2 regions of the Streptomyces sp. GMY02 genome follow, and region 1 is predicted to be linked to the other one. Evidence: riboswitches for the same ligand, from Rfam matches in the RefSeq annotation. Region 1 holds a riboswitch; the other holds the start of a gene.

What was found. Region 1 has a riboswitch for glycine ahead of gcvP (aminomethyl-transferring glycine dehydrogenase). Riboswitches for the same ligand answer to the same signal wherever they lie in the genome.
Region 2: another riboswitch for glycine. It lies ahead of gcvT (glycine cleavage system aminomethyltransferase GcvT); the one in region 1 lies ahead of gcvP (aminomethyl-transferring glycine dehydrogenase).

What each region holds. Positions count from the first base shown of each region.
Region 1 covers NZ_CP077658.1:7,205,768-7,210,178, forward strand. The annotation lists gene KQY30_RS30680 (DNA polymerase IV) at 1-1,090, shown strand, start outside; gene KQY30_RS30685 (PRC-barrel domain-containing protein) at 979-1,383, opposite strand; glycine riboswitch at 1,495-1,592, shown strand; partial or broken gene gcvP (aminomethyl-transferring glycine dehydrogenase) at 1,769-4,411, shown strand, end outside.
Region 2 covers NZ_CP077658.1:2,383,700-2,388,110, reverse strand. The annotation lists gene glyA (serine hydroxymethyltransferase) at 1-1,150, opposite strand, end outside; gene gcvH (glycine cleavage system protein GcvH) at 1,184-1,561, opposite strand; gene gcvT (glycine cleavage system aminomethyltransferase GcvT) at 1,725-2,864, opposite strand; glycine riboswitch at 3,012-3,109, opposite strand; gene KQY30_RS09885 (AAA family ATPase) at 3,284-3,973, shown strand; gene KQY30_RS09880 (enhanced serine sensitivity protein SseB) at 4,051-4,411, shown strand, end outside.

The sequences.
Region 1 (4,411 bases):
GGCGGACATCAGGGCGGTCACCGGGCTGACCGGCTCGGTGGGGCTCGCCGGTTCCAAGATGCTCGCGAAGATCGGCTCGGAGCAGGCCAAGCCCGACGGGCTGGTCGTGATCGAGCCCGGCACGGAGCGGGAGCTGCTGGGGCCGATGCCGGTGCGGACGCTGCCCGGCGTCGGGCCCGCGACCGGGGAGCATCTGCGCCGGGCCGGGATGACCACGGTCGCCGAGCTGGCCGAGGCGGGCGAGGACGAGCTCGTACGGCTGCTGGGAAAGGCGCACGGCGCCTCGCTGTACCGGATGGCGCTGGGGCACGACGACCGGCCCGTGGTGTCGGAGCGGGAGACCAAGTCCGTGTCGGTCGAGGACACCTTCGATGTCGATCTGCACGATCGGGTACGGGTGCGGACGGAGGTGGACCGGCTCGCGGACCGGTGCGTGGAGCGGCTGCGGGCGGGCGGGCACTCCGGGCGGACTGTGGTGCTGAAGGTGCGGCGGTACGACTTCTCGACGCTCACCCGGTCGGAGACGCTGCGCGGGCCCACGGACGATCCGGGAGTGGTGCGGGAGGCGGCGGGGCGGCTGCTGGAGTCGGTGGACACGACGGGCGGGGTGCGGCTGCTGGGGGTAGGGGTGACGGGGCTCGCGGACTTCACGCAGGAGGACCTGTTCGCGCAGGCCGCGGCCGAACGCCCCGTACCGGCACCCGCCGCACCCGAGCCCGAGGCCGCACCGGCGCGGCCCGCCGGGAGCCCCCAGGAGCCGGAGGCGCCCGCCGAGCGGCGCTTCCCGGCCGGCCACGATGTCCGGCACACCGAGTACGGGGCGGGCTGGGTGCAGGGCAGCGGGCTGCGGCGGGTGACCGTACGGTTCGAGGAGCCCGGGTCCGCGCCGGGGCGGGTGCGGACCTTCTGGGTCGACGACCCCGATCTGACGCTCTCCGAGCCGCTGCCCCTGGTGCCCCCGGCGGAGACCGACCCCGGTCAGTCGTCCTGGCCCGCGACCCGGCCGAAGTCCCGTTCGGAGTCCCGGTCGGACAGGGAGGCGGACCCTTCCGGCGGCTCGGGCTCCGGATCGGGGAGGGCGATGCCGTAGTGGTGGTAGAGCTGGAGCTCCTGCTCCGGCGAGAGATGGCGGCCGACGCCGAAATCGGGGGCGTCCTTGATCAGCGCGCGCTCGAAGGGGACCTGGAGCGCGTCATCCACCAGAGTGCTGGGGGCGAGCGGGACAAAGGCATCACGGCTGAACAGCCCGGTGCGGACCGCGGCCCACTCCGGGATTCCGGTGGCGTCGTCGAGATACACCTCGTCCACCGTGCCGAGCCGGTGGCCGTTGCGGTCGAACGCCTTGCGGCCTATCAGGCTGCGCGGATCGATATCAGTCTCCACGGTCCCTCCAACGGGTCGCACATGCTCGTATCACTACAAAAATGCAGATCCGGGGTGTCGGCCACTCGAACGTCACGCTCAAGTCCTCGCTGGTACGCTGGCAGCGGCTGCTGACCCCGTGCGGGAGAGTCCTCCGGTGAGAAGTCCGGAGGCGCCGAAGGAGCAAATCCTCCCCGGAATCTCTCAGGCCCCCGTACCGCACGGACGAGGTCACTCTGGAAAGCAGGGCGGGCGTCGGACGGCATCCGCTCTCACCGACGGTGAAAGCCGGCCCGTCTGAGACGGACCGGTGAAGCTCTCAGGTCGAGATGACAGAGGGGGAGGCCGTCCGGGCACCCGTGCCGTGGTGCCCCTCGCAGGTCGTGTCAGACCAGGAGGCCTCCCAATGACCGCCCACCGCATACCCCTCGCCCAGTTGGAGCGCGGCACCCCCTTCGAACAGCGCCACATCGGGCCCGACACGGGGGCGCAGGCGAAGATGCTGGCGCAGGTCGGCTACGGCTCGCTCGACGAGCTGACCGCCGCCGCGGTGCCCGAGGTGATCAGGAGCACGGAGGCGCTGGATCTGCCCGGCGCGCGCACCGAGGCCGAGGTCCTGGCCGAGCTGCGGTCCCTCGCCTCGCGCAATCAGGTGCTGGCGCCGATGATCGGCCTCGGCTACTACGGCACGTTCACCCCGCCGGTGATCCTGCGCAACGTCATGGAGAACCCGGCCTGGTACACCGCGTACACGCCGTACCAGCCGGAGATCTCCCAGGGGCGCCTCGAAGCGCTGCTCAACTTCCAGACCGTCGTGGCCGACCTGACCGGCCTGCCCACCTCGGGCGCCTCCCTGCTCGACGAGGGCACCGCCGCCGCCGAGGCGATGGCGCTCTCCCGCCGGGTCGGCAAGGTCAAGGGCGGGGTCTTCCTGGTGGACGCCGACGCGCTGCCGCAGACCATCGCCGTGATCCGGACCCGCGCGGAGCCGAGCCGGTGTCGATGTGGTGGTCGCCGATCTGAGCGACGGCATACCGGACGGGATCGCCGAGCGCGGGGTCTTCGGGGTGCTGCTCCAGTACCCGGGCGCCTCCGGTGCCGTACGGGACATCAGGCCCGTCGTCGAGCAGGCGCACGGCCTCGGCGCGATCGTCACGGTCGCCGCCGATCTGCTCGCGCTGACCCTCCTCACCTCACCCGGCGAGCTGGGCGCGGACATCGCGGTCGGCACCAGCCAGCGGTTCGGGGTGCCGATGGGCTTCGGCGGGCCGCACGCCGGGTTCATGGCCGTACGGGAGAAGTTCGCGCGCAGCCTGCCGGGCCGGCTCGTCGGGGTCTCCGTGGACGCCGACGGGAACAAGGCGTACCGGCTGGCGCTCCAGACCCGCGAGCAGCACATCCGCCGCGAGAAGGCCACCAGCAACATCTGCACCGCTCAGGTGCTGCTCGCCGTGATGGCGGGGATGTACGCGGTCTACCACGGCCCGGACGGGCTGCGCGGGATCGCCCTGCGCACCCACCGGTACGCGGCGATCCTGGCCGCCGGGCTGCGTGCGGGCGGGGTGGAGCCCGTGCACGGCGCGTACTTCGACACCCTGACCGTCCGGGTGCCGGGGCGTGCCGCCGAGGTGGTCGCCGCCGCCCGTGAGGACGGCGTCAACCTGCGCCTCGTCGACGCGGACACCGTCTCCGTCGCCTGTGACGAGACCACCGGCCGCGCCCAGGTGACCGCCGTATGGACCGCCTTCGGTGTCACGGGCGATCTCGACGCACTGGACGAGGCCGCCCGCGACTCCGGCGCCCTGCCCGCGGCGCTGCTGCGCACCGACGACTATCTGACGCACCCGGTCTTCCACCAGCACCGCTCGGAGACGGCGATGCTGCGCTATCTGCGCCGGCTCGCCGACCGTGACTACGCGCTGGACCGCGGCATGATCCCGCTCGGCTCCTGCACCATGAAGCTCAACGCGACCACCGAGATGGAGCCGGTCACCTGGCCCGAGTTCGGGGCGCTGCACCCCTTCGCGCCGGCCGAGCAGGCGCAGGGCTATCTCAACCTGATCCGGGAGCTGGAGGAGCGGCTCGCCGAGGTCACCGGCTATGACGCGGTGTCCCTCCAGCCCAACGCCGGTTCGCAGGGCGAGCTGGCCGGGCTGCTGGCCGTACGGGCGTACCACCGGGCCAACGGCGACACGGACCGTACCGTCTGTCTGATCCCGTCCTCCGCGCACGGCACGAACGCGGCGAGCGCGGTGATGGCCGGGATGAAGGTCGTTGTCGTCAAGACCCGTGAGGACGGCGACGTCGACGTCGAGGACCTGCACGCCAAGATCGCGCAGTACGGCTCCGAACTGGCCGTCCTGATGGTCACCTACCCGTCCACGCACGGGGTGTTCGAGGAGCACATCGGCGACATCTGCGCGGCCGTGCACGACGCGGGCGGCCAGGTGTACGTCGACGGCGCGAACCTCAACGCGCTGGTGGGGCTGGCCAAGCCGGGCCGGTTCGGCTCGGACGTGTCCCATCTCAATCTGCACAAGACCTTCTGCATCCCGCACGGCGGCGGCGGCCCGGGTGTCGGTCCCGTCGGGGTACGGGCGCACCTCGCCCCGTATCTGCCCAACCACCCGCTCCAGCCCGCGGCGGGACCCGCGACGGGCGTCGGGCCGATCTCGGCGGCGCCGTGGGGCTCGGCCGGCATTCTGCCGATCTCCTGGGCGTACGTACGGCTGATGGGCGGCGAAGGGCTGAAGCGCGCGACCCAGGTCGCCGTGCTCGCCGCCAACTACATCGCCAAGCGCCTTGAGCCGCACTACCCGGTGCTCTACACGGGGCCCAACGGGCTGGTGGCGCACGAGTGCATCGTGGATCTGCGGCCGCTGTCCAAGGCCACCGGGGTGAGCGTCGACGACATCGCCAAGCGTCTGATCGACTACGGCTTCCACGCGCCGACGATGTCGTTCCCGGTGGCCGGCACGCTGATGATCGAGCCCACCGAGAGCGAGGACCTGAACGAGATCGACCGCTTCTGCGAGGCGATGATCGCCAT
Region 2 (4,411 bases), 4.8 Mb from region 1:
CCTCGGCGGTGAAGCCGCGGGTGGCGAGCGCCGGGGTGCCGATCCGCAGACCCGAGGTGACCATCGGCGGGCGCGGATCGTTCGGGACGGCATTGCGGTTGACCGTGATGCCGATCTCGTGCAGCCGGTCCTCCGCCTGCTGCCCGTCCAGCTCCGAGTCACGCAGATCGACCAGGACGAGATGGACATCCGTACCACCGGACAGTACGGACACGCCCGCCTCGGCCACATCCGGCTGCGCCAGCCGCTCCGCGAGGATCCCGGCGCCGTCCAGGGTGCGCTGCTGGCGCTCCTTGAACTCCTCCGTCGCCGCGACCTTGAAGGCGACCGCCTTGGCCGCGATGACATGCTCCAGCGGACCGCCCTGCTGACCGGGGAAGACCGCGGAGTTGATCTTCTTCGCCAGTTCCTTCGTACTGAGGATCACACCGCCGCGCGGGCCGCCCAGGGTCTTGTGGGTGGTCGTGGTCACGACATGGGCATGCGGCACCGGGTTGGGGTGCAGCCCCGCCGCGACCAGCCCCGCGAAGTGCGCCATGTCGACCATCAGATACGCGCCGACCTCGTCCGCGATCCGGCGGAAGCCCGCGAAGTCGAGCTGGCGGGGGTACGCGGACCAGCCGGCCACGATCAGCTTGGGACGGGACTCCTTGGCGAGCCGCTCGACCTCGGCCATGTCGATCCGGCCGGTCTCGTCGTCGACGTGGTAGGCGACGACGTTGTAGAGCTTGCCGGAGAAGTTGATCTTCATGCCATGGGTGAGATGCCCGCCGTGCGCGAGGTTCAGGCCCATGATCGTGTCGCCGGGGGAGAGCAGCGCGAACATCGCCGCCGCGTTCGCCTGGGCCCCCGAGTGCGGCTGTACGTTCGCGTGCTCCGCGCCGAACAGCGCCTTCACCCGGTCGATGGCGATCTGCTCGATCACATCGACATGCTCACAGCCGCCGTAGTAGCGGCGCCCGGGGTAGCCCTCGGCGTACTTGTTGGTCAGCACCGTGCCCTGCGCCTCCATGACCGCCACGGGAGCGAAGTTCTCCGAGGCGATCATTTCGAGCGTGGACTGCTGACGGTGGAGTTCGGCGTCGACGGCGGCGGCGACGTCCGGGTCGAGCTCATGGAGCGAGGAGTTCAGAAGCGACTTCGAAGACATCACAGTCCCTGGGGTCTCGGTGGCCGGAACGCGTCAGTTGCCGGAAAAGTCTTGGTACTCGTCGGCGGTGAGCAGCTCGTCCGGCTCCTCGGCGACACGTACCTTGAACAGCCAGCCGCCTTCGTACGGAGCCGAGTTCACCAGCGAGGGGTCGTCCACCACGTCCTGGTTCGTCTCGACGACCTCGCCGGTCACCGGGGCGTACAGATCGCTGACCGACTTGGTCGACTCCAGTTCGCCGCAGGACTCGCCCGCGGTCACCGTCTCACCGACCTCCGGGAGCTGGGCGAACACCACATCGCCGAGAGCGTTCGCGGCGAACTCGGTGATCCCGACTGTCGCCACACCGTCCTCGGGGATCGACAGCCACTCGTGCTCCTTGGTGTAACGGAGCTGCTGGGGGTTGCTCATGACCTGAATTCTCCTGTACGCGGGGGAGTGGTGCGGAACGGCTGTCTTACGGAGCGAGACGGAGCGAGATACGAGAAGCCGGCCGGAGCCGGAACCGAATGGCACCGGGACGGCATCCCTGTGGAACGAAGGCGGAACGGGGGTGGCGCTGATGATGTCCGTATCACTTCTGGCGTTTGTAGAAGGGCAGCGCCACGACTTCGTACGGCTCCTGCGAGCCGCGGATGTCGACCGTGACACCGGGCGTGCCGGGCGCCGCATGCGAGGCGTCGACGTACGCCATGGCGACCGGCCTGCCCAGGGTGGGGGAGGGCGCTCCCGAGGTGACCTCGCCGACGGGGGTCCCGTCGGCGACGACCCGGTAGCCGGCCCGGGGGACCCGGCGGCCCTCGGCGATCAGGCCGACGAGCTTGCGGGGCGGGGCGCCCGCGGCGCGCTCGGCCGCCGCCTCCAGGACCTCGCGGCCGACGAAGGCGCCGCCGTTCGAGGTCTTGTCGAACTTCACGACCCGGCCGAGACCCGCGTCGAAGGGGGTGAGGGCGGTGCTCAGCTCGTTCCCGTACAGCGGCATCCCGGCCTCCAGCCGGAGCGTGTCGCGGCAGGAGAGACCGCAGGGCACCAGGCCCGCTCCCTCGCCCGCCTCGGTCAGCGACCGCCACAGGCCCTCGGCGTACCGGGGCTCGACGAACAGCTCGAAACCGTCCTCGCCGGTGTAGCCCGTACGGGCGATCAGCGCCGGGACCCCGGCCACCGTGCCCGGCAGACCGGCGTAGTACTTGAGGCCGTTGAGGTCGGCGTCGGTGAGCTTGCCGAGGATGCCCGGGGACTGCGGACCCTGGATCGCCAGCAGGGCGTACGCGTCGCGGTCGTCGCGGACCTCGGCGTCGAATCCGGCGGCGCGCGCGGTCAGCGCGTCGAGTACCGTCTGCGCGTTGGAGGCGTTGGCGACGACCATGTACGTGTCCTCACCGAGGCGGTACACGATCAGGTCGTCCAGGATGCCGCCGTCCTCCTGGCAGATCATGGTGTAGCGGGCGCGGCCCACGGCGACGGAGCCGATGTTGCCGACCAGCGCGTAGTCGAGCAGCGCGCCGGCCGCGGGGCCGGAGACGGTGATCTCGCCCATGTGGGAGAGGTCGAAGAGCCCGGCCCTGGTCCGTACGGCGGTGTGCTCGTCGCGCTCGCTGCCGTACCGCAGCGGCATGTCCCAGCCCGCGAAGTCGGTCATGGTCGCGCCGAGGGCGCGGTGCACCGCGTCGAGGGCGGTCTTACGGGGGGTGCTGCTCGGGGGGGCGTGGTTCATCGCGATGGCTCCCAGGGCATGACGGCGAGGACGGTCCTCCCCATCTGTCATCGGAACCTGAGAGGTTCACCACGACCACCCGTACCAGGGGTCATGACTTGCACCTTGGGTGGAGCCGCAGAGCTGCGGCCCGCTTTTCAGATCTGCCTCATCCACGCGGTACGGGGCCTGAGAGATTCAAGGGAGGAACTTGCTCCTTCGGCGCCCGGCGCACTGAGTGACCGGGACTCTCCCGCGCGGATTCAAACGGCCGGTATGCAGTTGGCGGGCACATCATCGCACGCATCCGGGTGGACCGGGGCGGCAGGACCGCATTGCGCCGTCCGGCGTGAAAAGCTTGTGGCGCATTACCATTTCTTTACACTTTGTGGGCAGGCCCTAGCTGAGCTGACGCCGACTGATCGACAGGGGGGACGGCGATGATGTCGCAGGGGTCCGGAGCGTATGCGACGACCGCGGGGGTGCCGGCGCAGCAGGGGGTGTCCGACCGGGACGCGGTCGCGCGGCCCGTCGCGGTGGTACGGGACCTGCGGGGGCGCGGTGGCCGGCTGCCCGGCGCCCTGGCCTTCGGCGCGGGCGATCTGGTGGTGGTCTCGGGACTGCCCGGCAGTGGCAAGTCGACCTTGATCCGGCGGGCCGCCGAGGCCGGCGGGATCGACTCCCAGGACGCCAGGGACCGCTGGGAGCGCCGGCTGCCGGCCGCGCTCCCCTATGCCGTCTACCGCCCGCTCGTCCGGATGGCGCATTACGCGGGGCTGTGGCGTGCGCTCGGCTCCGGCGAGAGCGTCGTCGTGCACGACTGCGGTACGCAGAGATGGGTACGCCGCTGGCTCGCCCGCGAGGCCCGCAGACGTGGCCGCCGGCTCCATCTCGTACTGCTGGACGTACCGCCGGAGGTGGCGCGCGAGGGGCAGCGGGAGCGCGGCCGGGGCGTCTCGGGCTACGCGTTCGCCCGTCACCGCCGGGCAGTACGGCGGCTGCTGGCCGCCGCCGAGTCGGGCCGGCTGCCCCGGGGCTGTGCCACGGCGGTGCTCCTGGACCGGACCGCGGCCGGTGCCCTCGACCGGATCGCCTTTCTGGAGAAGCCGGGGCGGGAGGCCGGTCGCTGATCCGTGGACGGACGGGGACGCGCCGCCGCCTGCGGCATTAGGGTGCTGCCGCAGGTACGAGCACGGAGGAAGTGACAGTGAACACAGCATGGCCGGGCAATGAGCTGGAAGAGGTGCTCGCCGCCTCGCTCGGCAGCCAGGGAGCGGGCGGCCGGCTGGTGGAGGTGCTCGGGCGCAGCGAGGTGTGGGTGCCGCTGCCCAACGGCGGCGGTCCGGACAGCCCCGCCCTCGATCTGCCGACCCTGGAGATCGAGGGCGCTCCGTACGTTCCGGTCTTCAGCTCCCAGGGGCAGTTCGTCCAGTGCGTCGGCGCCCATATGCCCTTCACGATCGCACCCGCGCGCGAGTTCGCCCGGGGTCTGCCCCCGCAGCTCGGTATAGCGGTCAATCCCGGCGGCATGGTCGGGATGCCGTTGCCGCCGCCCGCCGTCGCCGAGC